2 regions of the Syntrophomonas curvata genome follow, and region 2 is predicted to be linked to the other one. Evidence: predicted binding sites of a transcription regulator. Region 2 holds the regulator's gene; the other holds the start of a gene.
The links. Region 2 encodes HrcA, which represses chaperone genes, less so after heat shock. Its sites were predicted from a motif close to TGTTAGCACTCNNNNNNNNNGAGTGCTAACA; they were not measured.
Positions count from the first base shown of each region.

Region 1: a site for HrcA is predicted at 9,662-9,692, ahead of groES (co-chaperone GroES). Genes of this name have one in related genera too.

Region 1 is NZ_CM129641.1:2,668,969-2,684,278, forward strand. It holds gene ACU70B_RS12155 (acetyl-CoA carboxylase carboxyltransferase subunit alpha) at 1-330, opposite strand, end outside; gene accD (acetyl-CoA carboxylase, carboxyltransferase subunit beta) at 311-1,168, opposite strand; gene fabZ (3-hydroxyacyl-ACP dehydratase FabZ) at 1,180-1,611, opposite strand; gene fabF (beta-ketoacyl-ACP synthase II) at 1,620-2,864, opposite strand; gene acpP (acyl carrier protein) at 2,865-3,116, opposite strand; gene fabG (3-oxoacyl-[acyl-carrier-protein] reductase) at 3,161-3,901, opposite strand; gene fabD (ACP S-malonyltransferase) at 3,886-4,821, opposite strand; gene ACU70B_RS12190 (nitronate monooxygenase) at 4,809-5,768, opposite strand; gene ACU70B_RS12195 (beta-ketoacyl-ACP synthase III) at 5,764-6,744, opposite strand; gene ACU70B_RS12200 (hypothetical protein) at 7,069-7,542, opposite strand; gene groL (chaperonin GroEL) at 7,690-9,318, opposite strand; gene groES (co-chaperone GroES) at 9,343-9,633, opposite strand; gene ACU70B_RS12215 (MogA/MoaB family molybdenum cofactor biosynthesis protein) at 9,828-10,316, opposite strand; gene ACU70B_RS12220 (MOSC domain-containing protein) at 10,316-10,750, opposite strand; gene moaC (cyclic pyranopterin monophosphate synthase MoaC) at 10,817-11,290, opposite strand; gene moaA (GTP 3',8-cyclase MoaA) at 11,292-12,272, opposite strand; gene ACU70B_RS12235 (hypothetical protein) at 12,315-12,491, opposite strand; molybdenum cofactor riboswitch at 12,547-12,665, opposite strand; gene ACU70B_RS12240 (NfeD family protein) at 12,840-13,268, shown strand; gene ACU70B_RS12245 (SPFH domain-containing protein) at 13,309-14,268, shown strand; gene ACU70B_RS12250 (5-formyltetrahydrofolate cyclo-ligase) at 14,353-14,979, opposite strand; gene lgt (prolipoprotein diacylglyceryl transferase) at 14,982-15,310, opposite strand, start outside.
Region 2 is NZ_CM129641.1:2,332,297-2,347,606, reverse strand. It holds gene lepA (translation elongation factor 4) at 1-714, shown strand, start outside; gene hemW (radical SAM family heme chaperone HemW) at 813-1,946, shown strand; gene hrcA (heat-inducible transcriptional repressor HrcA) at 2,042-3,067, shown strand; gene ACU70B_RS10585 (TCP-1/cpn60 chaperonin family protein) at 3,091-4,656, shown strand; gene grpE (nucleotide exchange factor GrpE) at 4,672-5,232, shown strand; gene dnaK (molecular chaperone DnaK) at 5,275-7,080, shown strand; gene dnaJ (molecular chaperone DnaJ) at 7,256-8,398, shown strand; gene prmA (50S ribosomal protein L11 methyltransferase) at 8,409-9,335, shown strand; gene ACU70B_RS10560 (16S rRNA (uracil(1498)-N(3))-methyltransferase) at 9,542-10,285, shown strand; gene mtaB (tRNA (N(6)-L-threonylcarbamoyladenosine(37)-C(2))-methylthiotransferase MtaB) at 10,351-11,655, shown strand; gene ACU70B_RS10550 (DMT family transporter) at 11,699-12,628, opposite strand; gene ACU70B_RS10545 (CaiB/BaiF CoA transferase family protein) at 13,073-14,257, shown strand; gene ACU70B_RS10540 (branched-chain amino acid transport system II carrier protein) at 14,287-15,310, shown strand, end outside.

The DNA.
Region 1 (15,310 bases), 340 kb from region 2:
CACCGGCAGACCCTTAAAACTACCGATACCGGAAATGATAGCCCGGTCTTCACCATAAAACCTGTCCCCATGCAACTCAATCCAGTCATCACATAACCGTTCAATATAATCACGGCTGGTGGGCCGTTCCGGTTGACGTATCAGCAGGATTTTCTCCCAGGGCGTAAGTTGCTGATACTTGTCAGACCTTAAGCCGTCCATCCTCTTTTCAATCTCTTCAATCTCCGTAACCAGGTTAATATCCATACCGGAGGATGCATCCCGCAGTTCGCGTACCTTTTGTTTCAGACTTTCAAACTTTTGCTCGTAATCAAACTGTCGTTTCGGCATGGTTCCCTCCCTGGTGAAGTCTCAACAGTAAAATCAATGTGTCCCTCAATTTGGAGCGTTCCACCACTAAGTCCAGCATACCGTGCTCCAGTAAAAAGCCGGAGCGTTGAAAGTTATCCGGCAAGCGTTCGCCTATGGTCTGTTTAATCACCCGGGGACCGGTAAAACCAAGCAGGGCGCCAGGTTCGGCCATAATAATATCCGCCAGGGAAGCAAAACTGGCCAGCACTCCGCCGGTGGTAGGGTTGGTAAGAACCGAGATATATAAGAGCCCTTTTTGGTGCAGACGCTCCAGAACAGCGGCCGTCTTGGCCATCTGCAGCAGGGAGAAGATGCCTTCCTGCATCCGCGCGCCGCCCGAGGTACTGCATATTATCAGGGGTAATTCCAAATCCAGGGCCTTTTCCACCGCCCGGCATATTTTTTCTCCCACTGCTACCCCCATGCTTCCCATCATAAAGCGGGAATCCATAACGGCAAGAACTACCCGGTTCCCCCCCATACGGGCTATGCCGGTGACAATCGCTTCCGCTAAATCTGACTCCTGCCTGGCCCGCTCCAGTTTGTCCTCATAATCAGGAAAATCCAGTATATTGTCGGCAGCAAGGTCAGCATCCATCTCTTCAAAACTACCTGCATCACTTAACAGTTCTATACGCTGATAGGCCGAAAGGGTGAGATTGTGATTGCATTTGGGGCAAACCCCTTTATGGGCGGATAAATTATCTGCCGGTATCCAAACGCCACAATTGGGACAACCCTGCCCCGGGGCGGGCAAAACGCTGCTCCGGGGTTCATTCGGTACTTTTATGGGAAAATATTTCTTTTTACCAAACATAAAGCTTATTGCTACCCCTCCAATCGATTGAGGGAAAACCAGAATTCGCCCTTGCAAAGGGTAGCATTATTTACTGTAATTTCTCCCCGGCCTTTGCCGATGTTACCCTTTATATTCAGCAATTCCGATTTAATCAGCAAGGTATCTCCCGGAGAGGCCATACGCCGGAACCGGATATGATCCACCCCGGCCAGGTAAGCCAGGTAACCACGATATTTATCCGCAGCCAGCAGGGCACAGGCCCCTACCTGAGCCATAGCTTCTATCATCAAAACCCCAGGCATCACCGGATGTCTGGGAAAGTGGCCGGCAAAGTAAGGCTCGTTTATGGATACGTTTTTTAACCCCAGCGCACTTGCCCCCGGTTTAATCTCCAAAATCTTATCAACCATCAGGAAGGGATAGCGGTGGGGCAGGATTTCCATTATCTGTTCAATATTCAATCCAGAACTCACCTCATTTTCCGTACGATCAGAACCGCATTATGCCCGCCGAAGCCTAGAGAATCCGAAGCCGCTATCTGCAATTTAGCTCTCCTGGCCTTTAATGGCACATAATCCAGGTCGCAAAGCGGGTCCGGCTCTTCCAGGTTCAGGGTCGGCGGTATCACCTGCTCTGCCAGACTCTGTACGGTGGCAATAAGTTCTATCGCCCCTGCTGCCCCCAGCGTGTGCCCGGTTGCCGCTTTTATGGAATTCACCGCCAGTTCATAACTGTGCCCGGCAAAAACATCCTTTATAGCTTTGGTTTCCATCTGATCATTGAGGGTGGTGCCGGTCCCATGGGCATTGATATAGTCCACTTCCGCCGGCTTTATCCCGGCATCGGCTATCGCATGGCGGAAAGCTGCGGCAGCACCCCTTCCCTCAATATCGGGCTGCACCATATGCACGGCATCAGCGCTGCAGCCGAAGCCGATCAATTCCGCATAAGGTTTGACGCCCCGCTGCAATGCGTGTTCCATTTCCTCCAGCACCAGCACCCCGGCGCCTTCCCCCATCACGAAGCCGTCCCGTTTTAAATCAAAGGGGCGGCAGGCCTTCTGGGGCTCTTCATTACGGGTAGACAGAGCCTTCATGGCACAGAAGCCGCCGATAGCCATAGGGGTGACGGAAGCTTCGCTGCCGCCGGTCAGCATTATATCAGCCTTACTATTCTGAATAGCGCGATAAGCGTCTCCAATAGCATGGGTTGCAGAAGCACAGGCAGTAACCGTACAGGAATTCGGTCCGGTAACTCCCAGCATAATTGCTACCTGCCCTGACGCCATACTAGGAATTATCATGGGAATAAAGAAGGGGCTTATGCCGCCTATTCCCCTTTTCAGCATATTATTATGCTGCTGCTCAAAGGTCTCGATTCCCCCTATACCGGAGCCAATAATTACTCCGGTCCGTTCCTTCACCTCATCCAAAACGGTTGGCAAATCAGAGTCTTCAACTGCCGTTCGTGCAGCCGCACAGGCATACTGGACAAAGCGGTCCATACGCCGGGCATCTTTTTGGGCTACATAATCCGCTGCGTTAAAATCCTTGATTTCAGCAGCAATCCGGCTGGGAAAGGCAGCGCTGTCAAAACGCTCGATAGGCCCTATCCCGCTTTTTCCCTGCAGCAGATTAGTCCAAAACGTATCCCTGTCCAGTCCGATGGCAGAGACAACCCCCATGCCACTAATAACTACACGCCGCTGTGACATTTAATCACCCCTGACTTGTTTACCCAGCAAATCTTCCACGTAGTTGACTGCATCCCCCACCGTTTTTAATGTTTCTGCGGCTTCTTCCGGTATCTGGATGTCGAATTTTTCTTCCAGCAGCATCAGCATTTCCACTATATCGAGGGAATCCGCTTCCAGATCCTCTTCAAAACTGGACTCCATCTTAATATCACCCTCAGGGATATCCTTAATCTCCGCAATTATCTTCACCAATTCATCAAACACTGCCATTACCGTAAATCCTCCTTATAACTTCAAAATACTATCACTCCAGCCTAAAACGGCCCCATACCTCCGTCTACCCGGATTACCTGGCCATTGACATAGGAAGCCTCTGCGGAAGCCAGGAATAGTACCACCGCTGCCACATCTTCAGGTTTTCCCAATCTGCCCGCCGCAATACCGGACAATATGTGCCGGCGCTGCTCCGCATTAAGGCTTGCGGTCATATCGCTCTCAATATATCCCGGGGCAACAGCATTGGCCGTAATCCCCCGGCTCCCATATTCCCGGGCGATGGAATAGGTCAAACCCAGCAGCCCGGATTTGGCTGCCGCATAATGGGCCTGACCGGCATTACCGCTGATTCCTACTACCGAAGAAATGTTAATAATCCGGCCAAAGCGCTTTTTAAACATATGCTTTACCGCAGCCCGGCTGCAGTAAAAGGTTGAAGAGAGGTTTGTATTTATCACCCTTTCCCATTCTTCATCCTGTATCCTGAGCATTAACTGGTCGTGATTGATACCGGCATTGTTGACCAGTACATCAAGCCGTCCAAATTCCTTTACCCCCGCTTCTATCAATTCCCGGGCCTCACCCGCCTGAGATACATCGGCCCGAACCAGAATACCTCTGCTTCCGGCCGCATTGACCTCTGCCATTACCTCTTCCGCCTGCTCCCGGTTGCGGTGATAATTAATCACTACCTGATAACCCCGGCGGGCGAAACTCAATGCAATGGTACGGCCTATTCCCCGGGAACTTCCGGTTACTAGCGCTACCCTTTCCTGCAAATGGACTCAACCTCCTTGAGTACTTTCCCCAATGATTTACTGTCCTCTACATTCCCCAGCAAACGACCCGGTGCAATACGCTTAATCAAACCGGATAGGGTCTTGCCCGGGCCAATTTCGATAAAGTAGTCCGCTTTTTCGGCCATATACCTGATACTGGCTTCCCACTGGACCGGAGAATATAACTGCTGCGCCAGTAAATCGCCAATCCTTTCCGGACTATGTTCCCGTCCGGTTACATTGCTTATCACTCCCGGAGTTGGGTTATCCCACTGCAGCCGCCGCAGATGCTCCTGCAGCTTGTCGGCAGCCGGTTTCATCAGACGGCTGTGGGAAGGAACCGATACCTCCAGTATTCTTACCTTTCCGCCCTTATCCCGCAATATGCCGCCTGCACTTAAAACTGCTTCTCTTGCTCCGGAAATAACCATCTGGCCCGGGCAGTTAAGATTGGCAACATCCACTATCCCCTCCGCCTCCCGGCAAACCCGGGCCAGGATCTCATAATCCAGTCCCAGAACCGCAGCCATGGCCCCTTCCCCCGGCGGGACCGCCGCCTGCATCAGGCGTCCCCGGTTTTGCACCAGGGGCAGAGCGTTTTCCAGGTCAATAGCTCCGGATGCCACCAGAGCAGTATACTCGCCCAGGCTTAAACCAGCCAGGAGGTCGGGATAGATTCCCTGTTTTTTAACTGCGGCCAGAACCGCCAGACTGGCAATCAATAATGCCGGTTGCGCAAATTCAGTCTGATTCAATATATTAGCAGGCCCGGAAAAGCAGAGGTCGCTGATTTTGTAACCGCTGATCCGGTCGGCCCGGTCAAAAACTGCGGCTGCTTCCGGGTATTGCTCTGCCATTTCTTTGCCCATTCCGCTGTACTGGGCTCCCTGTCCCGGGAAAATAAAAGCTAAAGTCGGCATGGTATACCCTCCACTCTCTGTCTGACTGCAAGGGCATCCTTGATTATCTCATTTACGATATCAGCCGCAGGCTGCACCTTCTTCACCAGTCCGCATATCTGACCGGCCAGCACGGTTCCCTCGTTTACTTCCCCCTGTACAGCTGCCCGGGGGTAACGCCCCTTACCCATCTTCTCCAGCAATTCCCGGTTATCACCTGCAGCCTCCAACTGAAGATACTCCCGGGTAAAACGATTATGAATAGCCCTTACCGGGTGCGTGGTGGACATTCCGCAGACAACTGTATCCCGGTCCCGGGCTTTTATTATCTTTTCCTGATAAAGCGGATGCACATCGCATTCCTGAGCACACACGAAGCGGGTACCCAGCTGCACTCCATCTGCTCCCAGGGCCAGGGCTGCTATCACCCCTCTGCCGTCAGCGATGCCACCGGCAGCAACTACCGGCACATCAACTGCATCCGCCACCATCGGGACCAGACACATGGTGGTCATTTCACCGACATGGCCGCCCGATTCGCCGCCTTCGGCAATAATGGCATCCGCCCCCAGCCGGCTGAGGCGGCGGGCCAGTGCCTGGGAGGCTACTACCGGGAGCACCTTGATGCCGGCACTTTTTAATCTTTCCAGATAACGTCCCGGATTGCCCCCACCGGTCGTTACCACCGGTACCCTGGCCTTGATTACCAAGTCAACAATCTCCTCAACATGGGGAGAGACCAGCATAAGATTAACCGCAAAGGACTTTGCGGTATGCCGGCGGACAAAGTCTATCTCCTTTTCCAGCCAGACCCGGTCTCCATCACCGGTGCCTATTACCCCTAATCCTCCCGCCTCGGATACGGCTGCAGCCAGTCTTCCTCCTGCTATCCGGGCCATAGCACCCTGTATTATCGGGTATTCAATATCTAAAAGGTCACATAGTCTAGTTTTAAATTGCGTCTCAATCCCTCCCCCAGCGAACAATAGCTCCGCCACAGGTAAGTCCCGCGCCAAAGGCCACCATTAAAACCAGGTCTCCCGGCTCGATTTTGCCCTCCATATCCGCCATGGAGAGAGCCACCGGTATAGACGCAGCCGACATGTTGCCAAATTTATCTATATTAATCAGGGTCTTGGCTTCCGGTATGTTCATCCGTTTCATAGCTGTTTTTATAATGCGGATATTGGCCTGATGGGGAACAAAAACATCGATATCCTGATAAGTGAGGCCCGCCTTGGCCAGCAATTTTTCACTTACCTCAACCATGACTTTACTGGCAAACCGGAATACCTCTTTACCATTCATCTTGATATAATGCAAGCGGTCACGGACAGTCTGTTCCGAAGCCGGTAAAGCGGAACCGCCTGCCGGCATGTAGAGCGACCCGCTCCCCCTGCCGTCCGCCGCCAGGTGAGTGGCGATAATTCCTGCCGGGGACTCACCCCGGGCCAGAACAGCGGCGCCGGCTCCATCGCCAAAGAGCACACAGGTATTGCGGTCACTATAGTCGGTTATCTTGGACAAGAGGTCCGAAGCTACTACCAGGACGTAATTATATCCGGCTGTAGACATGAATTTTTCCGCTGCTGCCAGTGCATAAAGAAACCCGGTACAACCAGCTCCCAGATCGAAGGCAGCAGCATTCCGGGCCTCCAGCCGGTCCTGGAGAATACAGGCCGTAGACGGAAACGGCATATCCGGAGTTACGGTCGCAACAATTATCAGATCCAGTTGCCCGGCTTCTATTCCGGCCTTTTGCAGAGCCATAACAGCTGCATCGTAACAAAGGTCGGAAGTACATGTTTCACTTGCGGCAATTCTTCTTTCCTTTATGCCCGTTCTTTCTACAATCCACTCATCACTGGTATCAACCATTTTCTCCAGATCACTGTTGCTCATAACCCGGGTAGGCAGAGCATGACCCAGAGCTTTTATCTGCATGTTCAACTATTTACACCTGCCTGGCTGTTACTTTTTGAGTAAAGGTTCGACACTGAAAAAGCTTGGTTAAATTAAAGCAGTTGGATAACCGGATGTCAATCTTTTTCAGAATATTCTGACTTGTTACACAATTGTGCCCACCCTTTTACCGGGCGTTTTGTCATCAGAAATATTTTTGCCACCCGATGAGGCAAGACATATCGGGGAGAGGACGCAGTAAGGCTGGTGAAGGCGGAGTATATCACAGGGATGGTTCTGATGATGTGGAATTTTTTAAAAGAAGCTTCCCTGTGATATATCGGCGGGAATATCTTGGCTGCCGTCTTATCTAAATATGTATTGAGTATGCTGAGCCTCAATGGCTTTGGAGATATTACGAGCGAAGGGATAGATAGCCAGAATCAGCATCATAAGCGAAGGGAAAAATATCATTAACAGCGGATGATCGACCAGAAGCCCGGATGTGACGTTTAGACCAAAAATCATTGGCATGTGGAATAATTCGTAAACAGTAGTATTAATGGTCGCCTTCCCAGCTCCAGCCAGGCCGGCGCTATAATTAAGATAGGATATTACGATACTGGGAATAATATAGGATAAAACTACCCCCATGCCTCTCCCCATATCCCTTTTAAAAGCCCGGGTCAAGGCTTCATACCAGACAACAACCGATAGCATAAAGATTATCGTATAGATAAATCCAGGATGCCACTTCCAAAAGGTGACCACACCATAAGCAGCGGCCGCCAGCATACAATAGACCAGGAGCGCTATCACTCCATTTTTAATTTTTCGCATACGCTTTCCTCCAAAGCTGCAGTGTTATTAGTCAACTGTACAAATTATAACATTTATTTCGAGGATTGGCCTGTTATTTTATCCTAAAACGACAGTATATGCTAATAAAAAAAAGCTGGCTTGCGCCAGCTTTTTTAAGTAAAGTTATTACATCATACCCATTCCGGGAGCTCCGCCCATTCCGGCCATGGCTTTCATGTCATCCTTATTGGGAATTTCCGAAACCACCGCTTCGGTCGTAAGAACCATGGATGCTATGCTGGCTGCATTTTGGACAGCCGAACGAGTCACCTTGGTGGGGTCAATGATTCCTGCTTCTACCATGTTTTCATAAACCCCGGTTAAAGCGTTATATCCGATTCCCTGAGCAGCTTCTTTTACTTTTTCGACTACCACTGAGCCTTCTACCCCGGCATTGTTGGCAATCTGGCGCAACGGTTCCTCCAGGGCCTTCTTGACCAGATTTACTCCGGTAAGCTCATCACCGGAAGCTGCAACTTTATCTACTGCAGCTATGGCATTGATTAACGCGGTACCGCCTCCGGAAACCATACCCTCTTCGACACCCGCTTTGGTAGCTGCCAGAGCATCTTCGATGCGGTGTTTCCTTTCTTTCAATTCAGTTTCGGTAGCAGCTCCCACCTGAATGATTGCCACACCACCAGACAATTTTGCCATCCTCTCCTGAAGTTTCTCTTTGTCATACTCGGAATCGGTTTCCTCAAGCTGGGTCTTTATGTTGGCGATGCGGGCTTTAATATCCTCTTCGCTGCCGGCGCCGTCTACGATTATGCACTCTTCCTTTTTAACTACTACCTGATGGGCCCGGCCCAGCATATCAAGCGTTACATTTTCCATCTTGATCCCAAGATCTTCTGAAGCCACCTGACCTTTGGTCAAAATAGCGATATCATCCAGCATAGCCTTCCTTCTCTCACCAAAAGCAGGAGCTTTAACTGCTACGCAGGTGAAAGTGCCTCTCAGCTTGTTAACTACCAGGGTAGCCAGAGCCTCGCCCTCAACTTCCTCTGCAATCAGCAGCATGGGCTTTCCGGTCTGAACCACTTTTTCCAGTATAGGAAGTACTTCGTTAATAGAGGAAATTTTCTTGTCGCTGATAAGTATATAGGGGTCATCCAGAACTGCTTCCATTTTTTCCGTATTGGTTACCATATATGGAGATATATAGCCGCGGTCAAAACTCATACCTTCGACCACTTCCAGGGAAGTTCCCATAGACTGGGATTCTTCAACCGTGATAACCCCATCCCGGCCTACCTTCTCCATAGCTTCAGCGATCAGGGCGCCAATTTCGGCATCGTCGGCAGAAATTGCGGCTATCTGGGCAATAGATTCTTTGGAGTCAACTTCTTTGCTGATATTTTTTATTTCATCTACAGCAGCTTTAACCGCCATTTCAATTCCCCTTCTCATAATCATGGGGTTGGCGCCGGCAGCCACGTTTTTCAGGCCTTCTTTAATCATCGCCTGGGCCAGAACAGTTGCCGTAGTAGTTCCGTCACCAGCAACATCGTTAGTCTTGATGGCTACTTCTTTGACCAATTGGCAGCCCAGATTTTCCCAGGGATCTTCCAGATCAATATCTCTGGCAATGGTAACACCGTCATTGGTTATCGTGGGTGAACCGAACTTCCTATCTAAAACCACATTACGGCCTTTAGGTCCCAAAGTCACTTTAACAGCATTGGCCAGGGTGTCAACGCCTCTTTCCAATGCCCTCCTGGCTTCTTCGCCAAATTTAATTTCCTTGGCAATCATCTGTATGTCCTCCTTCTTCCGTTAGTTTAATTTTGCCAGTATGTCACGTTCTGACATAATTAAATATTCTTCTCCGTCAAGCTTGATTTCTGTTCCAGCATACTTGGAGAAAATCACCCGATCGCCGGTGACTAAAGTCATAGGCAGTCTTTCGCCCTTATCATTCATTGCACCGGGGCCTACTGCCAGGACTTCACCTTCCTGGGGTTTTTCTTTGGCTGTGTCGGGAACATACAGCCCGCTTTTGGTCTTTTCCTCCTTAACTTCCATAACTTTAATAACCAGCTTGTCTGCTAATGGTTGGATCTTCAAAGGTATACCCCCTTCAAATTGATGGTGTTGTTAGCACTCGATAAGCGTGAGTGCTAATATAACTATAATATTAGGTCAGACTACGTAAGTATTCAAATCAGATTACTCCTTAAATCCGCCTGATATTATCGATTTATATTATGCTACGGTTATTTTCTTTTTATACCTCTTAAAATCAAGTTTTTTTACCGTTTTTATTCCCGGCCGCATTCGCCGGTACTGCCGGCCAGAATCTCCAGTCCGTGCCCCAGGGCAGGCAATATGGCTTCCAGGGATTCACGCACCCCCTTGACACTTCCCGGCATGTTTATTATCAGAGTCTTGCCTCTTATTCCGGCTACTCCCCGTGACAGCATCGCCTTGGGCGTCTTCTGTAAACCATAATGGCGGATAGCTTCCGGGATGCCGGGCGCCGCCTTTTCAACCACTTCCAGGGTGGCATCCGGAGTCACATCCCGGCTGGAAAAACCAGTTCCGCCTGAGGTAATTATAAGGTCCAGGGCCATCCGGTCACAGGCATGACGTAATTTATCTGCTATGAGCTCTTTTTCATCCGGTATAATTTCGTAATAATCCACGCTGTACTCGGGTCCTAGTATCTCGGCTATTTTTTTCCCGCTCAGATCTTCCCGTTCCCCCCGGGAACCTTTATCACTCATTACCAGTATTCCTGTACGAAACATTATATCACCTCTACGGTATCGCCCTTCTTTATTTCCCCGCCCTCAATTACCCGACAGAAAAGACCTTCATAAGGTAAGAGGGTAACCCCCAGGGTTCGGGTTACCACACTGGGGTGGTCCTCCTTGCCGATCTGGGATATTTCCAGAATCACATCCGAACCTATTCGCAAACGCCCGCCTATCACTACCGCAGCCAGGTCAATGCCATCTATAAGAAGGTTTTCAGCAAACTCTCCCGGGCCGATATTCATGTTCTTCTCCTCATTGACCTTCTTGACGCTGGCCAGATTGAGGCAAGTTACCTGGCGGCCCCAGGGACCTGCATGCCCATCTTTTTCTATACCATGATCCTTGATGACCCGAGCCTGGCTTACTTCCTTTTTGAGCTCTCCCCTTTCCGGAGCTATGCAGATCGAGTATAACGTTCCTTTCATCCCAATATTTCTCCTTTACCTTATCATGACGGAACGGCACAGGGGGCCGTTCCCTATATTATCTGATTACTCCCGTTTTACATGCCCGCTCTTTCCGCCCCATTTTTCCAGGAGTTTAATCTCCTTTATCTCCATCCAGCGATCCATCGCCTTGGCCATATCATATATGGTAATAGCGGCAATTCCGGCAGCGGTTATGGCCTCCATCTCCACCCCGGTCTTGCCGGTAGTCTTGACCATAGAAGTTATTATAATGGAGGAATTGCCATCATCCATCTCAAACTGTATATCAACTGAATCCAGCATCAGAGGATGGCACATCGGCACTAAACTGGAGGTCTGTTTGGCTCCCATGATACCTGCAACCTGGGCTACGCCCAGGACATCACCTTTCTTAACTCCCCCGCTCTTTATCAAGGCCAGGGTTTCAGGTTGCATGGAGATAACGGCACGGGCCACGGCAACCCTTTCACTGTCTTCTTTGCCGCCGACATCAACCATTCGTGCCCTTCCCTGTTCATTGACATGGGTAAATTCCATTTTAGCCTCCTATCTGAAACATCTTGCGCTGATTTTCATTTCCCCAGCCAGCGTTCATAAAGTGGCGCGCCGGCTTCATGGCAATCGCCTCCCGGAACAGCCTTTGCAGTTCCTCGTCACTGGCTCCGGATTGCATTGCGGTTTTAAGATCTATCTCCCTTTTATCATACAGACAACCCCTGAGCTTACCATCGGCAGTCATGCGGATGCGGTTGCACTCGCCACAGAAATGATTGCTCATAGGAGCAATAAAACCGAGCGAGCCCTGCCCGCCTGTTATGCGGTAAGACTTGGCCGGCCCATTGCCTCTTATAGTCTTGTCCGCCTTTAATTCATATTGTTTTTCAATCTGGCTTTTAACTTCATCAATGCTGATCATCCGTTCCTTCTTCCAGTAATGCAGGTCTCCTATGGGCATTAATTCTATAAACCTGAGGTGCAATGGGTATTCATAAGCCAGGCTGGCAAAATCCATAATTTCATTATCATTAAAGCCCCTTATTATTACGGTATTTATTTTTACCGGATGCATTTCCATCTCCAGGGCTTTAAATATGGCTGCCCGGACATCTTTTAAATCGCCCCGGCGGGTTATGAAACGGTACTTAGTCTCCGACAGGGTATCCAGGCTAATGTTCACCCGCTTTAAACCGGCTGCTTTTAATTCTTCGGCCATGGCAGCGTAGAGAATACCGTTGGTGGTAATTGCAATATCATCGATTCCTGCTGCCTGAGAGGCATAGCGCATAAGTTGTCCAATGTTCCTGCGTACCAGCGGCTCTCCGCCGGTAAATCTTACCTTGCGAATCCCTACTGCGGTCGATATCTTGATTAAACGGGCCAGGTCTTCCAAACTTAAAATCCTATAATGTCCCAGGTCGCCCACACCTTCTTCGGGCATACAGTAACGACAGCGCAAATTGCAGCGGTCGGTTACCGATACCCGCAAATAGTTGATATCTCTTTGATAATTGTCCAGCATATCCTCACTCTCCCCGGGACTATCGCATCCAGCATCTTTAAATTAGAAGCAACCCAATTCGCAGGCAAAAATCTTAATTCCCGCCTGGTCACACAATTTCCCCATATCTCCTAATGCAACATCCAATTTTTCCGCTAATTCACGAGCCTCGGAGCAGCTCATTTTACCATTGGGAAACATCTCCTGCAGCTTTACCATTATTTCCTTCTCTTCCGCCATTATTTAAAACCTCCCCTAAAAAAATAACTCCCTCAAAAAGGGAGTATACAACCTCAAGCATAACTGGTATACTCCTTTCCAAACAGGAGGCATACAGGTTTCCCGGTATACCCTCTCGTTCAGCCGCCATAACCCATAGGTCTTAGGCCAACTAAATCGGAGTCTCCATGTTGCTTAATTATACAACATTCATCATTTTTATTGCTACTACAATTATTTACAAAATCTTCGTCTATTGCAAATCCTCATAGCGGTTATACTGTAGAAAAGAGGCATAACTATGGTATCATCTTAATTAATAAATAATAATTATAAATTCAAAGCCATCCGGCAGGAGGTTGTTTAAAAATGACAGCTGTACAATGGATACTGGCAGCCGTTGTGTGCGGAGCCATTGAGATCGTTACCGTGGGGCTATGGTTTCTCTGGCTGGCCCTGGCAGCCCTGATTGTGGCTGGGGCTGTAAGTGTAGGATGGCTGCCCTCGCTTGAAGCCCAGTTGCTCGTCTTTGCTTTTTTGACCCTATTATTTATCATTTTTACCCGTCCCCTGGCCATGAAGCTCTTTAAAACCAATGATACCCTGAGCAATGTCAATGCGCTGATTGGCCAGCACGGTATCGCTACCAGCAGTATTGAGCCTCTCCACTTTGGGCAGGTTAAAGTAAACGGTGAAATCTGGACCGCTATATCCGGTGAAAAAATTGAAGAAGGCAGCAGAATTATGGTTACCGGTATCGATGGGGTAAAACTGCAGGTGGTCAAATCTATCGATTGAGAATTAAAACTCAAAAATAATTGAAAGGGGAAATTTATATATGCAGATAATAAGGATTTTTGTCGACCTCGTTATCGTTCTCTTCGTTATAATAATCGCTTTTTCATCCATTAAGATTATCAGGCAGGCTACGGTGGGCGTTGTTGAGAGATTAGGTAAGTTTCACAAGATGGCGGAACAAGGGATTAACGTTATCATTCCCTTTATCGACTCCTTCCGAACGGTGGTGGATCTGCGTGAGCAGGTAGTGGATTTTCCTCCTCAGCCGGTAATAACCAAGGACAATGTTACCATGATGATTGACACTGTAATTTACTACCAGGTTACTGATGCCTTCGGATACACTTACGAAATTGCCAATCCCATTCTGGCTATTGAAAACCTTACCGCTACTACCCTGAGAAACATCGTAGGTGATTTGGAACTCGATGAGACACTGACTTCCCGAGATATAGTCAATACCCGCCTGAGGGTTATACTGGATGAAGCTACTGATAAATGGGGCATTAAAGTAAACCGGGTGGAATTAAAAAATATTTTACCACCCCAGGATATTCAGAACGCCATGGAAAAACAGATGCGGGCGGAAAGAGAGAAAAGAGAGGCTATTCTTCGGGCAGAGGGACAGAAAACGGCTGCCATTCTGGAAGCCGAAGGGCGCAAACAATCTGCTATATTGAATGCCGAAGCGGTTAAAGAGGCTAACATACGCGAGGCCGAGGGAGCCCGACAAGCTAAAATACTGGAAGCTGAAGGTGAATCGCAGGCAGTATTGCTGGTGCAAAAAGCCCTGGCTGATAGCCTGGTTATGCTGAGAGAATCTTACCCGGATGAAAAGGTTCTGGCTCTTAAATCCCTTGAGGCCCTGAAAGTAATAGGCGATGGGCAAGCGACCAAGCTCATCATCCCGTCTGACCTTGCCGGACTGGGTGGGGTATTTGCCGCCCTTAAGGAAGCTGCTCAGGATAACCCCGCTGGAAGTGGGCAAGTAAATCCTTAACTAACAGACCAAAAACAAAAGGGGGCGTTTCTCCGGTTTACTTTTAAAAGGTGAACCGGAGAAACGCCCCCCTTATTTGTCTATTTAGAAAAAACTCATGTCCACTGCTATTTCAGAACGGTCAGTAACTATCCAGTGTACCGGTACATCTGCGGGATTAGGGAAAACATTATCCGCTACTTGATATTCATAACAGACCCCACAGTTGAAACACTGCTTGCTCAGACGGGGCAGGAAACGGTCATAGTAGCCCTTGCCATATCCCAGCCGGTATCCATTGGCATCAAAAACCAGACCAGGGACTAGAACCACATCGATTTTTTCAACCGCAAAGGCTTCCCCTCGGGGTTCACGAATACCAAAAGACCCGCGTCCCATGTCATCCCAATCCTTAAGCTCTATTGCCTCCAGGCAGTTGCCCTCTACCCGCGGAAGCAGTATAGTCCTTCCCTGTTCCTTGAGCTGCACCAACCAGGGAATAAGGTTAACCTCATTTTTAATACTGCTATACCCCATTATCACCTGTGCCCCGGCCAGCGGCTGCAGCTGCTCCAGCCGTTTAAAAATCTGCGCGCTCAGCTCATCCACCTCCAGGCTGGACATATCTTTCCTTCTGGCCGCCATCTTCTTGCGCAGGGAATCCCTTCTGGCCTGTATCGATTCTATTGGCATTTTCCCCCCGTTAATCTCCCGATTCGCTCTGTCCGCCACGCTCAAACCCCCTCCTGATGACGTGATTTTATCCAGTAATAGGCCAGCAGAGCCAGAACCAATAAAGCCAGGGTATAAACCTGACCAATCGACAACAGTCCAATGAAAATTTCGTTGGAGCGGAAAAATTCAACGATGAAACGATAAACCGAATACCCGATAACATAGAGTAAAAATATCTGGCCGGGAAATTTACGCCGCGGGTAAAAACTTATGAGTATTATAAACAGAAGGATATTCAGGGCTGAACTATAAAGCTGGGTAGGATGCCGATGATAGGCATCCACAGCCGGGAAAACCACACCGCAGGCTGATTCCGTTATATTTCCGT
Region 2 (15,310 bases):
AGCCTGCTGGCTACCGCTCCCAGTGTGGTCTATAAAATCGTCTTAACCGACGGCAGTGAAATATTGGTGCAGAATCCTGCCCACTGGCCTCCGGCCCAAAGAACCGAGCGCATCATGGAACCCTTTGTTAAAGCTTCCATTATGGTTCCCAACGAATATGTGGGGACTATTATGGAACTATGCCAGGAGAAGCGGGGCAGCTTCATAACTATGGAATACCTCACTTCGCAGCGGGTAATGATCAGCTATAAACTCCCCCTGTCGGAGATACTCTATGATTTCTTTGATGCCCTGAAATCCCGTACGCGGGGCTACGCATCCCTGGACTATGAAATCAGCGGCTATGAGGTTTCCGATTTGGTTAAAATGGACATCATGCTCAACGGGGAAATCGTAGACGCCCTGAGTTTTATTGCCCATCAGGATCGAGCCTATTACCGGGGACGGGCTATTACGGAAAAACTGCGTAAAATTATACCCCGGCAGATGTATGAAGTAGCTATACAGGCAGCTGTCGGGAGCAAAATAATAGCCCGCGAGACGGTCAAGGCCATGCGCAAGGATGTTCTGGCCAAGTGCTACGGCGGTGACATTACCCGCAAGAAAAAGCTGCTGGAAAAGCAAAAAGAGGGGAAAAAGAAGATGAAGCAGATCGGCCGGGTGGAAGTACCGAAAGATGCTTTCATGAGTGTGATGAATATAGAGGATGAATAAGGAATCATAGCGCCGCAAACTGCAGATTACATCATCGGTGGCATGGAGGAGTAGAAGTGGCAATAGGGAATTCCGAATCGAAAATTAACTCATGGCGGATGGGGATGTATATACATATCCCCTTTTGCATTAAAAAGTGCCGTTACTGCGACTTCTACTCTCTTCCCGGAAAAAGTGGATCCGATTTGGATAATTATGTCCGGGCGCTGTTAAAGGAAATTAAGATTCGGGGCGGGCAGATGCCGACGGTGCAGCTGGAAAGCATCTATCTGGGAGGGGGAACTCCGAGCCTGCTGGACGGGCGGCAGTTGCGGTCTATTATAAAAGCCTGCGGCGATTGTTTTAATATTTTGCCCGGAGCTGAGATAAGCATGGAAGCTAATCCGGCCACCCTGGATAAGGCCAAGCTGGCAGCAATGGAAGCAGCGGGCATAAACCGCCTGTCGCTTGGAGTGCAAAGCTTTTTTGACGATGAATTGGACTTGATGGGAAGGGTACATGATGCGGCCGCGGTAAGGGAAACGGTGGATCTGATTCATAGCCGGGGGTGGAAAAACTTTAACCTGGATCTTATTTACGGTTTGCCGGGCCAGTCACTGGGCAGATGGTTGCAGAACCTCAAGCAGGCGCTGGATTGTAAGCCTTGCCATCTGTCGCTCTACCTGCTGCAGCTGGAGCAGCACACCCCGATGGGAAAAGATGTAGCCCGGGGCAGGCTGCAGATGTTGGATGAGGATGAAGAATGGCACATGTACAACCTGGCTATGGAGTACCTGGCCAAAAGGGGTTTTGACCACTATGAAATATCCAACTTCTGCCTTCCGGGCAAGGAATGCCGTCATAATCTGGTCTACTGGCAGGGAAGGGAATATCTGGGTCTGGGAGCGGGAGCAGTGAGCTTTGTTGCCGGCAGCCGCTATAGCAACCAGCCAAACTTAAAACTGTACACCGAAGCTTTACTGTCCGGCAAACCGTGGCCGGTAGAAGAACTGGAGCATATGTCGGGACGGGACTTAATGATTGATGCCCTCATACTGGGTCTGAGGTTATGTGCGGGCATTGATTTAGCCGATTTTAAGCAACGTTTCGGGGCAGATATTTCCAGCGAGCATAAAGAAATAATTGCGCAATATATGGACAGGGGATTATTGAATATGGAAAACGGGCGCCTTAGCTTTACTAAAGCGGGTTATTTTCTTTCAAATCAGGTTCTAAGCCATTTTATAGACTGATCCAGAGGCTTGACAAAGGATAAAACAGGTGCTATTTTTTAGTAAATACTGATTAGCACTCAATTAAAGAGAGTGCTAACAGGCAGGTGGGAAAAATGACGCTGGACGAAAGGAAAAAATTGATTCTGGAATCCATCATCAGGGATTATGTAGAGACGGCGGAACCGGTTGGCTCGCGGGCGGTGGTCAAAAAGCATAGCCTTAAAATCAGCGCGGCTACGGTACGTAACGAGATGTCCGACTTGGAAGAAATGGGTTATCTGGAACAGCCCCATACCTCGGCCGGCCGCATCCCGTCCCAAAAGGGTTTTCGCTATTATGTGGACTGCATGATGGAAAAAGAAAGCCTCGATGAGAAAGAGACCGAGTTTTTGTTTCGCCTGCTTGATGACAGTTTCCAGGAATTGAATGAACTGATACAGAAAATCGGCCATTTTCTGGCCCAGATCACCAACTATACTTCTTTTGTCATTATACCCTCGGCCAACCTGAGCAAATTCAAATATCTGCAATTGATACCGATTGAGGAAGGAAAGGCTCTGGTACTGCTGGTAACTGACCTGGGGGTGGTGATGCACCGCCAGATTGAAGTGCCCGGATCGATTAAGGCTCCCGAATTGGATTTGATTGGGCGGGTGCTCAATCAGGTTCTGGCCGGAAAAAAGCTGGCGGAGATACAGCGCAGCGACCTGCAGGAATTGAGGGAAGAACTTAAGCAGCGCAGACAAGTAATCGACCACGCTCTGGAAGCTATAGAAAGTCTGTTGGCAAGCTCCAACGAGGAAAGAGTAATGATAAGCGGCACGCTTAATATCATGAACGAACCCGAGTTTAAAGATGTCGATAAATTAAGAAAGATACTGGCTTTTCTGGAAGAGGAAAGCCTGCTTAAAAACCTGCTTCCGGATGCGGTTGGTGATAATATCGATATTCGGATAGGGGAGGAGAACCAGTCCCAAGCCATACGGGAATTGAGCCTGGTGTTTTCCGGCTACCAGACCCAGGGTGAAAAAGGACGGATGGGACTGATGGGGCCGATACGTATGGAGTACTGGAAGGCGGCCGGCAGTCTGGATTCAGTCCGGGAAATCATAGAAGAAATAATAAGAAAACGCTTTTAAAAATCAAATTGTAGGAGGCTTTTATGCCGGATAAGCTGCTTGCCGATGGTCGGGAAAAAGATGATAGATTCCAGACCCTTCTGAACAATACCAATGTTGCCCGGGTTATATCTTCGACGGTGGAGGGGACCATTGGTCCCCGGGGATTGGACATAATGATGGTTGATCGCTTTGGTGATGTGGTAGTAACCAATGATGGGGTCACCATATTAAAATACATGGACGTCAGCCATCCGGTTGCCCATATGATTGTAAATGCCGCCCGGGCTCAGCAGGCGGAAGTGGGAGACGGTACCACCACTGCTACCATAATTGCCAGTGCCCTGGTGGCTGAAGGCGCAGCCCAGGTTTTAAAGGGAGTACCGGTTACCCGGGTAATAGAAGGAATTAACAGCGGTGTAAAAACCGCCCTGCAGAAACTTGAAGCGAACAGCCTCGGGGTAGAATCCCTTGACGATCAGAGGCTGGTCGATATCGCCTTCACAGCCGGTCGGGGGCAGCAGGATTTGGCCGGACTGGTGGTGGAAGGCGCCAGGCTGGTGGGCAGGGATAAACTGCTGGAACCTGATTTTAAGCTGGCTGATGCGGTTATCGCCCGGGAAGGAACTCAGAACCAGGTTTTCAAAGGGGTACTGATTAATAAGCAGGCGGTAAATAAAGAAATGCCATCCAGCCTTGAGAATGCAGTGATCCTGGCTGTAGACGACGCCTTGCAGCCGGAGGACTTGAACCGGGAAGCCATGAAAACCGAAGCTGGCTTCCAGTATTACCTGCAGGCCCGACAGCAGTATGAAGATAATTTAACCCGGTTGATTGAGCTGGGGGTAAATCTCGTAGCAGTCGACCGGAGTATAGATGCGCTGGCGGAAGAAATACTTACTGAGGCGGGGATAATGGTTATACAGAGAGTCTCCTCCCGGGAGATGGATAAGCTGTGCCAGCACACAGGAGCCAAGAAAGTGAAGACCAGTGCCCTGAACCGCCCGGCCCAGGTGCTGAGAAAATATCTGGGTTATGCTGAGCGGGTCAAGATAGATGAGAAGCTCAAACATACCTGCATCTATGGCGGAAAAGCTCAGAATCTGGCCACCTTGATAGTTGGCGCTTCTACCGGGGAGGTAGTGGATGAGCGGGAACGCATGGCCAAAGACGCAGCTTCTGCCTTGCAGGCCGCCCTGCGGGGCGGCATCGTACCCGGTGGAGGAGCCCTGGAGGTATGGCTGGCAGGTGAATTGGAGGAACTGGCCCGGGAAGATGGGGGCATGAGTTCTTACGGAGTGCTGGCGGTACGCGAGGCCCTGCTCAAACCGTTTACCTGCATGGCCGGTAATTCCGGTTTTAACCCTCTGGAGAAGCTGGGGAGCATTATCGCTGCCCAGAAGAAGAGGGATAAAAACAGCATATCTTTTGATGCGGACAGCGGTGAGCTGATAGACGTTATGGAACATGGGATTTTTGATCCCGCCCCGGTAAAGCTGCATGCCCTGAAAACGGCCGGAGAAGTGGCGGTTGCCATATTACGCATCAATACCGTTATTAAAATGAAGAATGATGAGGCTGACCCTGACGATATAAACATTACGGAATAGAGGTGATTTAAATCCATGGAAAACAAAGACATGGAAAACCAGGAACAGATTAAGGAAATAATAAATGAACAGGAAAGCGGCACCGCAGCGGATGAAAAAAAGGAAGTGGATGAAATCACTGCTTTAAGAGATGAGCTGGAAAAGCAACAGGAGGAAAATAAGAAATACTATGACCTTTATCTGAGATCACTGGCAGAGATGGATAACTTTAAAAAGCGCAGCGCCCGGGACAAGGAGGAATATAGCAAATATGCCGCCACTCCGTTGATTAAAAAACTGCTGCCGGTCATGGACGATCTGGAAAGGGCCCTGACCCAGTTCAACAGCAGCAAAGATCTGGAGGCCCTGAGCAAGGGGGTAGAGATGATCGCCAGAAAACTGCAGGAGGTCATGAATAGTGAAGGGGTGGAGCAGGTGGAAGCCCTGGGAAAACCGTTTGACCCCGAGTACCATCAGCCCCTGCTGGTGGAAGAAAGCGACGAGCATCCTGAAAATACAATTATTGAAGAGCTGCAAACCGGGTATACCCTTCATGGCCGGGTTATAAGGCCCAGCCTGGTGAAGGTTAGCAAATAACAGAACCTGACTTTTCTATATTAATCTGGAGGTGTTTTTATAATGAGTAAGGTTGTCGGGATCGACCTTGGTACTACCAACTCATGTATTGCTGTCATGGAAGGCAACGAAGCGGCTGTTATCGCCAATGCCGAGGGTGAACGCACCACTCCTTCGGTAGTCGGCTTTTCCAAATCGAATGAGAGATTGGTGGGACGCATTGCCAGACGGCAGGCCATTACCAACCCCGAGAGAACCGTAGTATCCATAAAAAGAAGGATGGGTACTGATTATAAAGTAGATATTGACGGCAAGAAATATACTCCCCAGGAGATATCCGCCATGATTCTGCAAAAGCTAAAAACGGATGCGGAAGCTTATCTGGGCGAGAAAATAACCCAGGCGGTAATAACCGTTCCGGCCTATTTTACCGACTCCCAGCGCCAGGCCACCAAGGATGCCGGTAAAATTGCGGGCCTGGAAGTCTTGAGAATTATCAATGAGCCTACCGCTGCAGCTCTGGCCTACGGCCTGGACAAAGACGATACCCAGACCATCCTGGTTTTTGACCTGGGGGGAGGGACCTTTGACGTCTCCATACTGGAGATTGGCGATGGGGTATTCGAGGTTAAAGCTACCAGCGGCAACAACCGCCTGGGCGGCGATGATTTCGACGACAAAATCATCAGTTGGCTGGTCGAGGAGTTCAAGAAGGAAAAGGGATTTGATTTACGCAGTGACAAGATGGCTATGCACCGCCTGAAAGAGGCGGCAGAGAAAGCCAAGCACGAACTTTCCGGAGTAATGACTACCGATATCAATATTCCGTATATTACAGCTACCCAGGATGGCCCTTTGCATCTGGAGAAAACCTTGACCCGGGCCAAGTTCAATGAAATGACCTCTGATCTGGTGGAAAAAACCATGGGCCCGACCCGCCAGGCGCTTAAGGATTCGGGCCTGAAGGCCGGCCAGATTGATAAGGTCATCCTGGTGGGTGGTTCTACCCGCATACCGGCGGTACAGGACGCTATCAAGAATTTTATCGGCAAAGAGCCCTTCAAGGGCATCAATCCGGATGAAGTGGTGGCTATCGGCGCAGCCATCCAGGCCGGGGTGCTGTCCGGGGAAGTTACCGATGTGGTGCTTCTGGATGTAACCCCGCTGTCGCTGGGTATTGAAACCCTGGGCGGAGTCTTTACCCGGATTATCGAACGCAATACCACCATACCTACGGCCAAGAGTCAGGTGTTTACCACTGCCGCCGACAACCAGACCTCGGTTGACATCCATGTGCTGCAGGGAGAAAGAAAGATGGCCCAGCATAACGTGACCCTGGGCCGGTTCCAGCTGACCGGTATTCCGCCGGCGCCGCGGGGAGTACCCCAGGTAGAGGTCAAGTTTGATATTGACGTTAACGGTATTGTCCACGTTACCGCCAAAGACCTGGCTACCAACAAAGAACAAGCGATTACCATCACTTCTTCCAGCGGACTTAATGACGACGAGATTGATAAAATGGTTAAAGATGCGGAGAAATTTGCCGAAGAGGACGAAAAGCGCCTGAAGGAAATCGAAGCCAGAAATAATGCGGATAGTATGATTTACCAGGCAGATAAAATCATGAAGGAAAATGCCGACAAGATGGATGAAGAAGCGAAAGGCAAGATCGAGGCGGCCAAAGAGGATTTGACCCAGGCCCTGCAGGGGGACGACATTGCCGCTATCGAAGCCAAAACCCAGGCTCTGACCGAAGCCATTTATGCTTTTACGGCCAAAATGTATGAGAATGTGGATCAGCAGCAGCAAGAACCGGGTTCGGATGAGGTGTTTGACGCCGATTACAATATCCCGGACGATGACAAATAAAGCGGAACTCTTGCCAGACAGGCGGCTAATGCCATATAATTTTATAGTTTAGGGAAACAGGATGATTAGTCTGCAGGTCGTAGCATAATATATACAGGACTGGACTTGGGAAGAGGAATTACCCGGAAGCTCTATCGTTTCCGGGTTACCCTGTTTTTCAGGAAGGTGGGGAATAATGGCCACAAAGAGAGATCTATATGAGGTTTTGGGGTTATCCCAAAACGCAACTCCGGAAGAGATTAAAAAAGCTTACCGGCAGATGGCCCGCAAATACCATCCCGATGTTAATCGTGATGACCCTGATGCGGCGGATAAATTCAAGGAAATAAATGACGCCTATGAAATACTGAGCGATTCGGAAAAACGGGCGGCCTATGATCGTTTCGGCCATGACGCCTTTGACCCGACCCGCAATAACGGCGGTTTCGGCGGAGGTTTTGGCGGCTTTGGAGATATGGGCGGCATTAATGATATTTTCGACCTTTTCTTTGGCGGCGCCGGTACCGCCGGGCGGCGTGCCCGTACCGGTCCCCAGCGGGGTGCGGACAGGGAAATCCGGCTGGAAATAAACTTTGAAGATGCGGTTTTTGGTTTGGAGAAAGAGATCGAGATATCCCGGGTGGAGAAGTGTGAGAAGTGCAGCGGCAACGGAGCCGAACCCGGTTCCAGTATAAAGAATTGCCCTGATTGCCACGGCAGTGGTCAAGTTCGTAATGTACAGAGCACGCCCTTTGGACGTTTTGAGACGGTCAGACCCTGCAACCGGTGCCACGGTGAAGGAAAGGTTATCGAAAAGCCCTGTTCCGCATGCCGGGGTACGGGGCAGGTCAGAAAGAACAGAAAAATCCAGGTACGCATTCCCGCCGGAGTTGACAGCGGCTCCCGCATGAGAATCCAGAACGAAGGGGAGCAGGGAATTCGGGGAGGACCGCCGGGAGATCTTTATATCACCATACTGGTAAGACCTCATCAACGTCTGCAAAGGGAGGGCTATAACCTCGTCACCACCCAGACCGTCGACTTTGTCCAGGCTGCCCTGGGAGCTCAGGTGGAAATACCCCTCCTGGGCGGTACCAGCCATATGCTTAACATCCCTGAAGGTACGCAGCCAGGCGATATAATAACCGTTAAGGGTAAGGGCATTCCCCACCTGCACAGCCATCGCCAGGGAGATCTGCAGGTGATAATAGAAGTGAGCATCCCCAGACGCTTAAGCAAGCGGCAGCGGGAATTATTGATGGCTTTCAATGATGATAATGACGAAGACAGAGCGGGTAAAAAAGGATTGTTTGAAAAATTCAAAGATGCTATGGGATAGAGGTACCGGTATGAAATGGAAAGAAGTAAGCGTACTAACCGAAGGAATATGTGTGGAGGCGATAGCGGGTATTTTTCACCGCCTGGGTTCGGGGGGAGTCGTAATCGAAGACCCTCAGGCCGCCAGAAAATACGTTAATACCGAGACCTGGAGCCCGCAGTCGGTATCACCGGACTTCCTGGATCATGAATTTATAGTGGTAAAGGCCTATTTCCATGAGGATAAAGAAATCATGGATCAGTTTTATACCTGCCTGGAAGCAGTAAAGAGCAACTTTGACCATCCCAAACTAAAGGTTTTCATAGATGAGGTAAGAAATGAGGATTGGGAACAATCCTGGAAAAAATACTATCATACCTTCAGGGTGGGAAAAAAGCTGGTCATAAAGCCCTCTTGGGAAGAATACCAGCCCCGTGATGCCGAGGTTATAATCGAGATAGACCCGGGTATGGCCTTTGGAACCGGCATTCATGCCTCCACCCGTTTCTGCCTGCGCTTTATTGACCAGTATGTTAAAGGCGGGGAGTACATAGTTGATGCCGGGTGCGGTTCCGGTATCCTCTCTATTGGAGCAGCCAAGCTCGGGGCCTGCTCTATTTTTGCCATGGACGTAGATGATGTGGCAGTTAAAGTGGCCCGCGGGAACATTGCGCTTAATAAATTGGAGGATATTATCGAGGTAGAAGAAGGAGACATAACAGAGGTATTACAGGATAAAAAAGCCGATATGATACTGGCTAACATAACTGCTGAAGTGGTGACCAGCCTGATTCCGGAAGCAGCCAAAATTTTGCCTTCCGGAGGATATTTCTTCGGTTCCGGCATAGTGGACAGCCGCTGGCCCGGGGTGGAGAAGCAACTGGAGAAAAACGGATTTATAATCGAACAGGTGCTTAGCGACGTAGACTGGGTAGGTGTAGCCGCCCGCAAAGTATAAAAGCCAGCCGGATAGCTACCGGGCGAAGGTTCGAGATCGCTGAAAAGCACCACTTTCAATGCGGCTTCCAGGCATTGCATCATAGAAAAGATGGCTTTTTCAGCAGTCTCGTACGGTTCTCCTGACACCATCAAGAGAGGGCGTCAGGAGAACGTCCCCTGTCGCCTTGCGTCATCCCGTGCCTGTAATAGGAGACTGTAATCGAGATGCGCCGCTTTTTTATTGAGCCAGAAAACATACAGGATAGCAGTATATGCATACCCCCGGAAGAAGCCCGGCATATTGAAAAAGTCCTGCGGCTTAAAACCGGGGATATTGTTATGTTCTTTGATGGAACGGGACAGGAATACCAGGTCAGATTGGACGGAAAGGAAAATGGAGTTTTAACCGGACGGATTATGCACCGGGATTTGAAAGATAGTGAACCGGCTCTAAAACTATACCTGGCTCAGGGTATAGCCAAAGGTGAAAAAATGGACGCTATAATACAGAAAACGGTGGAAATAGGGGTCAAGGCTGTATATCCGGTCAGTTGTGAGCGCAGCGTGGTACGTCTGGAAGGGGAAAAGGCTGATAAAAGGGTAGAACGCTGGCAGACCATTGCCCGGGAAGCGTGCAAACAGTGCCGCCGCAACGTGGTGCCGGAGATAAAGCCGGTAATGGGCTTCCCTTCCCTGCTCCAAACAATCGGAGAACGACCAGCCCTGATGCTATATGAAGATGAGCACCGAAATGGCCTCAAGGCCTGGCTGCGGACTGAACCGTATAATAGGTTAAAAGAGATGTTTGTCCTGATTGGCCCCGAGGGCGGTTTCTCGGATAATGAAGTTCTCACAGCGGTAAAGCAGGGCATTGATATCGTCTCACTGGGCCCCAGAATTTTAAGAACCGAAACCGCCGGTCTGGCAGCAGCCAGCATGATACTATATGAATACGGGGACTTGGGTTAAACCTGGTGTTAGGGAATGATTCTAGCCACGCCTGCGCCTTCCCGTGCGACAAAGGAGCAAATACGGTGAAGAAGATCGCCTTTTACACCTTGGGATGCAAGGTCAACCAGGTGGAAACGGAACAAATGAAAGAAGAATTTATTCATCGGGGTTATGAAATAGTTGATTTTGCTGATGAAGCCGATGCTTATATCATAAATACCTGTACGGTTACCCATGTAAGCGACCGTAAATCCAGGGCCATGGTCAGACGGGCGTCCCGCCACCCCCATGCCCTGGTGGCGATAACCGGCTGTATGGCACAGGTGGCCGGGGAGGAGCTCGCCGATCTGGAGGGCGTTGACCTTATCGTTAATAACCTTAACAAAGAATCCATTGCCGATATCATTGAACAACTTGACCCGGAGCAAAAAAGACCGGTGATTATAAACGGGGCATCCGACAAGGCTCGAAATCTGCGGCCGGTATTATACTCCCGTCAGCACGAACGCACCCGTGCCTTTGTAAAGATTCAGGACGGCTGCCAGAGCGGCTGCTCTTATTGTATAGTACCCCGGGCTCGCGGCCCCGTGCGCAGCAAATTGCCCCAGGATGTTTTACGGGAAATAAAGCAGCTTCTCTCCCTGGGGTACCGGGAAATTGTCCTGACCGGGATTCACACCGGGTTTTATGGTATAGACCTAAAGAGTGGGGATTTGCTTCATCTCCTGGAGATGATTCTTAATGAAACCGGGGGAGATTACCGGATTCGCCTGAGCTCGCTGGAGCCGCTGGAAGTAACCCCGGAGATTATTGGCCTCGCAGCCCATGATGCCAGGATGTGCCGCCACTTTCACATTCCCTTGCAGAGCGGCAGCAATAAAATACTAAAAGCCATGAACCGGCGTTACAGCCGGGAGTATTATTACGATTTGCTTAAAACCATTGCCGGCAGCATCCCCGGCGTAGCCCTTACGGCAGATGTTATGACCGGCTTCCCCGGTGAAGAGGACAAGGATTTTGAGGACAGCTATGATCTTATCGATAGCCTGCCCTTTATGGATTTGCATGTATTTCCCTACTCCCGGCGTCCGGGTACCAGAGCCGCTTCTATTTCCCCCCAGATACCTCCCCGGGAAAAGCAGGCCCGCAGCCAGAAACTGTTAAGTCTGGCCCGGCAAAAGCACAGTGATTTCGTTCATAGCCAGGTGGGGCAAGAGTTGATCCTGCTGGTGGAAAGACAGGCGGAAAAGGGGGAATATATCGGCCTCAGTGACAACTACATCGAAGTCAGCTTTAATTCGCTCTATGACCGCCGCGGCGAGTTCGCCCCGGTCAGGGTCGAAGGATTCGATGCAGGCCGAATCGAAGGCAGCATTTCTGACCCTTGAGCTAATCCTCAGCCCCCTGGCACCTGTAACCACGGCCATCTGCTTAATTCTGGCTTGATTCTGACCGGCAGGGCTCTGTCCCGCTGACAGGCTGGTTTTCCTTAGTTTGACCACGGGACTGGATTACAATAAAGGCTCCGGCCAGTACCAAAAGTCCGCCCACCCATTGGGCCGCGCTGAGCCGGTCATGGAATAGCAGTGAAGAAATAGTGATGGTAACCAGGGGTTCAACGATACTCAGTATGGAAGCGCGGGTGGAACCAAGCAGCTCCATACCGCGGAACAGGGTAAGAATAGCAATGGCGGTAGAAAATAAAGCGATACCTACTATAGGAAACCAGGCTGCAGGCTGAAAACTAAAGTTAAGGCTGTGGGTTATACTGCCCATGACCAAGAAGGCGGCAGTTGCCGACAGGCTTATATAAGCGGTGGCGACGTCAGGCAGCACCTCTTTTAGTACCCGGTTGCTCAGGTTCAAATATATCGCATAAACAACGGCCGCCCCCAAGGCCAAAAAGGCTCCGGGCAAATTAATATTATGAAATGAAGTACCGATTACCAGGCACATTCCGGTCAGCGCTACAGCAATAGCAGTCACAAGTCGTAGATTTAACCTTTCTTTATAAATAACTATGGCTATGATGGCGACAAATACAGGATAGGTATAGAAAAATAAAGCCTGCAGCGATACCGGTATATATTTTACCGAGGCAAAATACAGGCTGGATTGCAGGGTATATAAGACGGCCCCGATAAAGACCAGCTTCAATAACAAAGGCAATTTGACGGCAACCGGCTTTTTTCTATAGAAAAGGTAAGCAAAGAGCAGCAGTGAAGCCAGGGCAAAGCGTAAAAATAAAACCGTGTATAAATCAGCCTCGCCTTTATAGGCGTAGACAGCGAGGATAGGCATAAGGGCAAAGCTGGATGCGGAGATTAATACCAATAAAACCCCGGTGCGATACCTATTCATTTCTCATTACCCTCCTGAATGCAAGTTAAAAAGTTAAAAACCAACCATTACAAATGCAAAATATATACCAGCGTTATAAAAGAAAATTGGCAAAAGAGCGAGGGCAGCAGTCGCTATACAAGGCTTGTTTAATGATATCATTACCCCCGCCGTCAATATTGCCAGGCTGGCAAACCGCCGGAACGCAATTGGATAGTACCCTGCGGCCCGTCTCAAAACGATACGAGGCTCATTTTGAGACGAGCCCTATAATTCATAATAATATTGCTTGACCGCCTCATATTGAGACAAAGCTATAAATATGCCTTTCTGCAGGATTTAATTCTACCTGTCAAAAAAGCCGGACTTTTTGAAGATCCGGCTTTTTTTATGCAGTTGGCACATTGTATGCAAAACAGATCGGCAAGGGTGCGCACCCCGGACGATTGTGAGAGGAGGCCAGTAATGAAAGCCCTTGAAGGAATCAAGATTATCGACCTTACCCAGGCTTATAGCGGGCCTTTCTGCACCATGCATTTGGCTGACCATGGTGCAGAGGTAATAAAAATTGAAAGGCCCGGTATAGGCGACCAATCCAGAACCTGGGGCCCGATCAAGAACAACTATAGCGCCTATTATGCATTCTTAAATCGGAACAAGAAAAGTATATCACTTGATTTGGGAACCAGCCAGGGGAAAGAGATATTTCTTAAACTGGTGGAAAATGCAGATGTAATATGTGAGAACTTTAAGGTTGGTACCATGGAAAAACTGGGACTGGGATACGATGTCATAAAAGAAATCAACCCCAGGATTGTCTATGCTTCGATTTCCGGATTCGGACTTAATGGTCCTATGGCAAAGCTTCCCGCCTACGATATTGTCGCCCAGGCCATGAGCGGTCTTATGACCATCACCGGTTTTCCTGACAACCCCCCTACCAAAGTAGGTCCCTCGGTCGGTGACAATTACACCGGAACCTATCTGGCACTGGGAATAATGATGGCGTTGTATCACCGCGAACTGACAGGAGAGGGTCAGAGATTGGATGTATCTATGGTTGATACCCTGTTTTCCATTCTGGAGAACGCAGTAGTGCAATATACCGTGGCCGGTGAAGTACCTGGCCGCAGCGGTAACGCCGACCCTGGTATTGCTCCCTTTGACGCCTTTATGGCCAAGGACGGAATGATAGTTATGGGAGTAGGGACCAATGCCATGTGGAAGAAACTGTGCGATATCATGGGCCGGCCCGACCTGTTTGAAGACCCCAGGTATCTGAATAATGATGCCCGCTGCCGGAATTACCTGCCTGATTTGAAGAATGATGTGGAAAGCTTTACCCGTACCAAAACCAAAGAGGAATTGGAAGTCTTGATGAATGAAGCCGGAATCCCCTTTGGACGCATATTTACGGTAGCCGAGGTGGCGGAACACCCTCAGTTGCAGGCCCGGGAAATGCTGGTAGAGGTTGACGACCCGGTTCTGGGCAAGATTAAGATCCAGGGAGTGCCGGTCAAACTGCACAGCACCCCGGGAAGCGTGGAGCAACCAGCCCCGATGCTGGGTGAAAATACCACCGAAATCCTGCTGCAGATGGGATATTCCAGAGATGATATCAAGAACTTGCGTGACCAGAACGTTATATAGAAATCTCACGAATTGAAAGGGGCGTTTATATGGAAAGCCGAAGCCCAAAAGGCTCTTACACCCTGCCCTTACTGGTGCTGCTGGCTATAGGAGGATCCGTATTTGCCATGCACTATGGCGCTTCCTGTATGCTGTGGCCAACTACCTGGGGGCGTAATTCAGGAACTTCAGTTCTTCCGGCGTTTATTGGCTTTGCCTTTACCGGTTTGGCCTTGCCTTTTCTGGGATATTTTGCCGTAAACAAAGGAGGCGGCCCGCTTTTTACCCTGGCCAGCAAGGTCGGCCCCAAATTCGCTCAGATCTTCGGCGCATTCACGGTTTTAATCATGGGGCCTTTCTTTGTTATTCCGCGTATGAGCGCCGCGGCCTGGGATGCGGTATCTAAAATATTCAATATCGAAGGTTCATCTTTTATAGTATTGCTTCTGTTTACCGTAGGCTATTATGCGATAACCTACTGGTTCATCTACAAGCAGACCGACATCGTAGATAAAGTAAGCAAAATCCTGGTGCCGTTGCTGTTGCTGATGGAAGTAATTATCATTGCCAAATGCCTGTTATTCCCTATCGGTACCCCGGTTGCCAAGATGTATCCGGACAATCCCCTGGCCTATGGCTTCATCAACGGCTACCAGACCATGGATCTGCCCGCAGCCTTGATGTTTGCCGGAATAATCCTGACCGATATAGCTAATCGGGTAAAGACCAAAGATAAATCAGTAATATTCAGCAATCTGGTTAAAGCGGGAATCATTGGATTTCTGATGCTGGCTTTAATCGAACTGGGAGAGTTTTTCCTGGGAGCCTCCACCGGAAGCGTATATGGCGACCTGGATTATGCCAAGCTTTTTGCCACGGTAGTTTTACAGCAGTTCGGTTTTATTGGCGCCATGGTGTTTAATGTAGCCCTGGTGTTTGCGGCCATGACCACTGCTATCGGATTAACGGCGGGGACGGCGGAATACTTTGTTGATGCCAGTCACGGCAAATGGGATTATAAGAAAATAGCCATTGTGACCCTGGTGGTAAGCACCATAATCAGCGTTGCCGGCT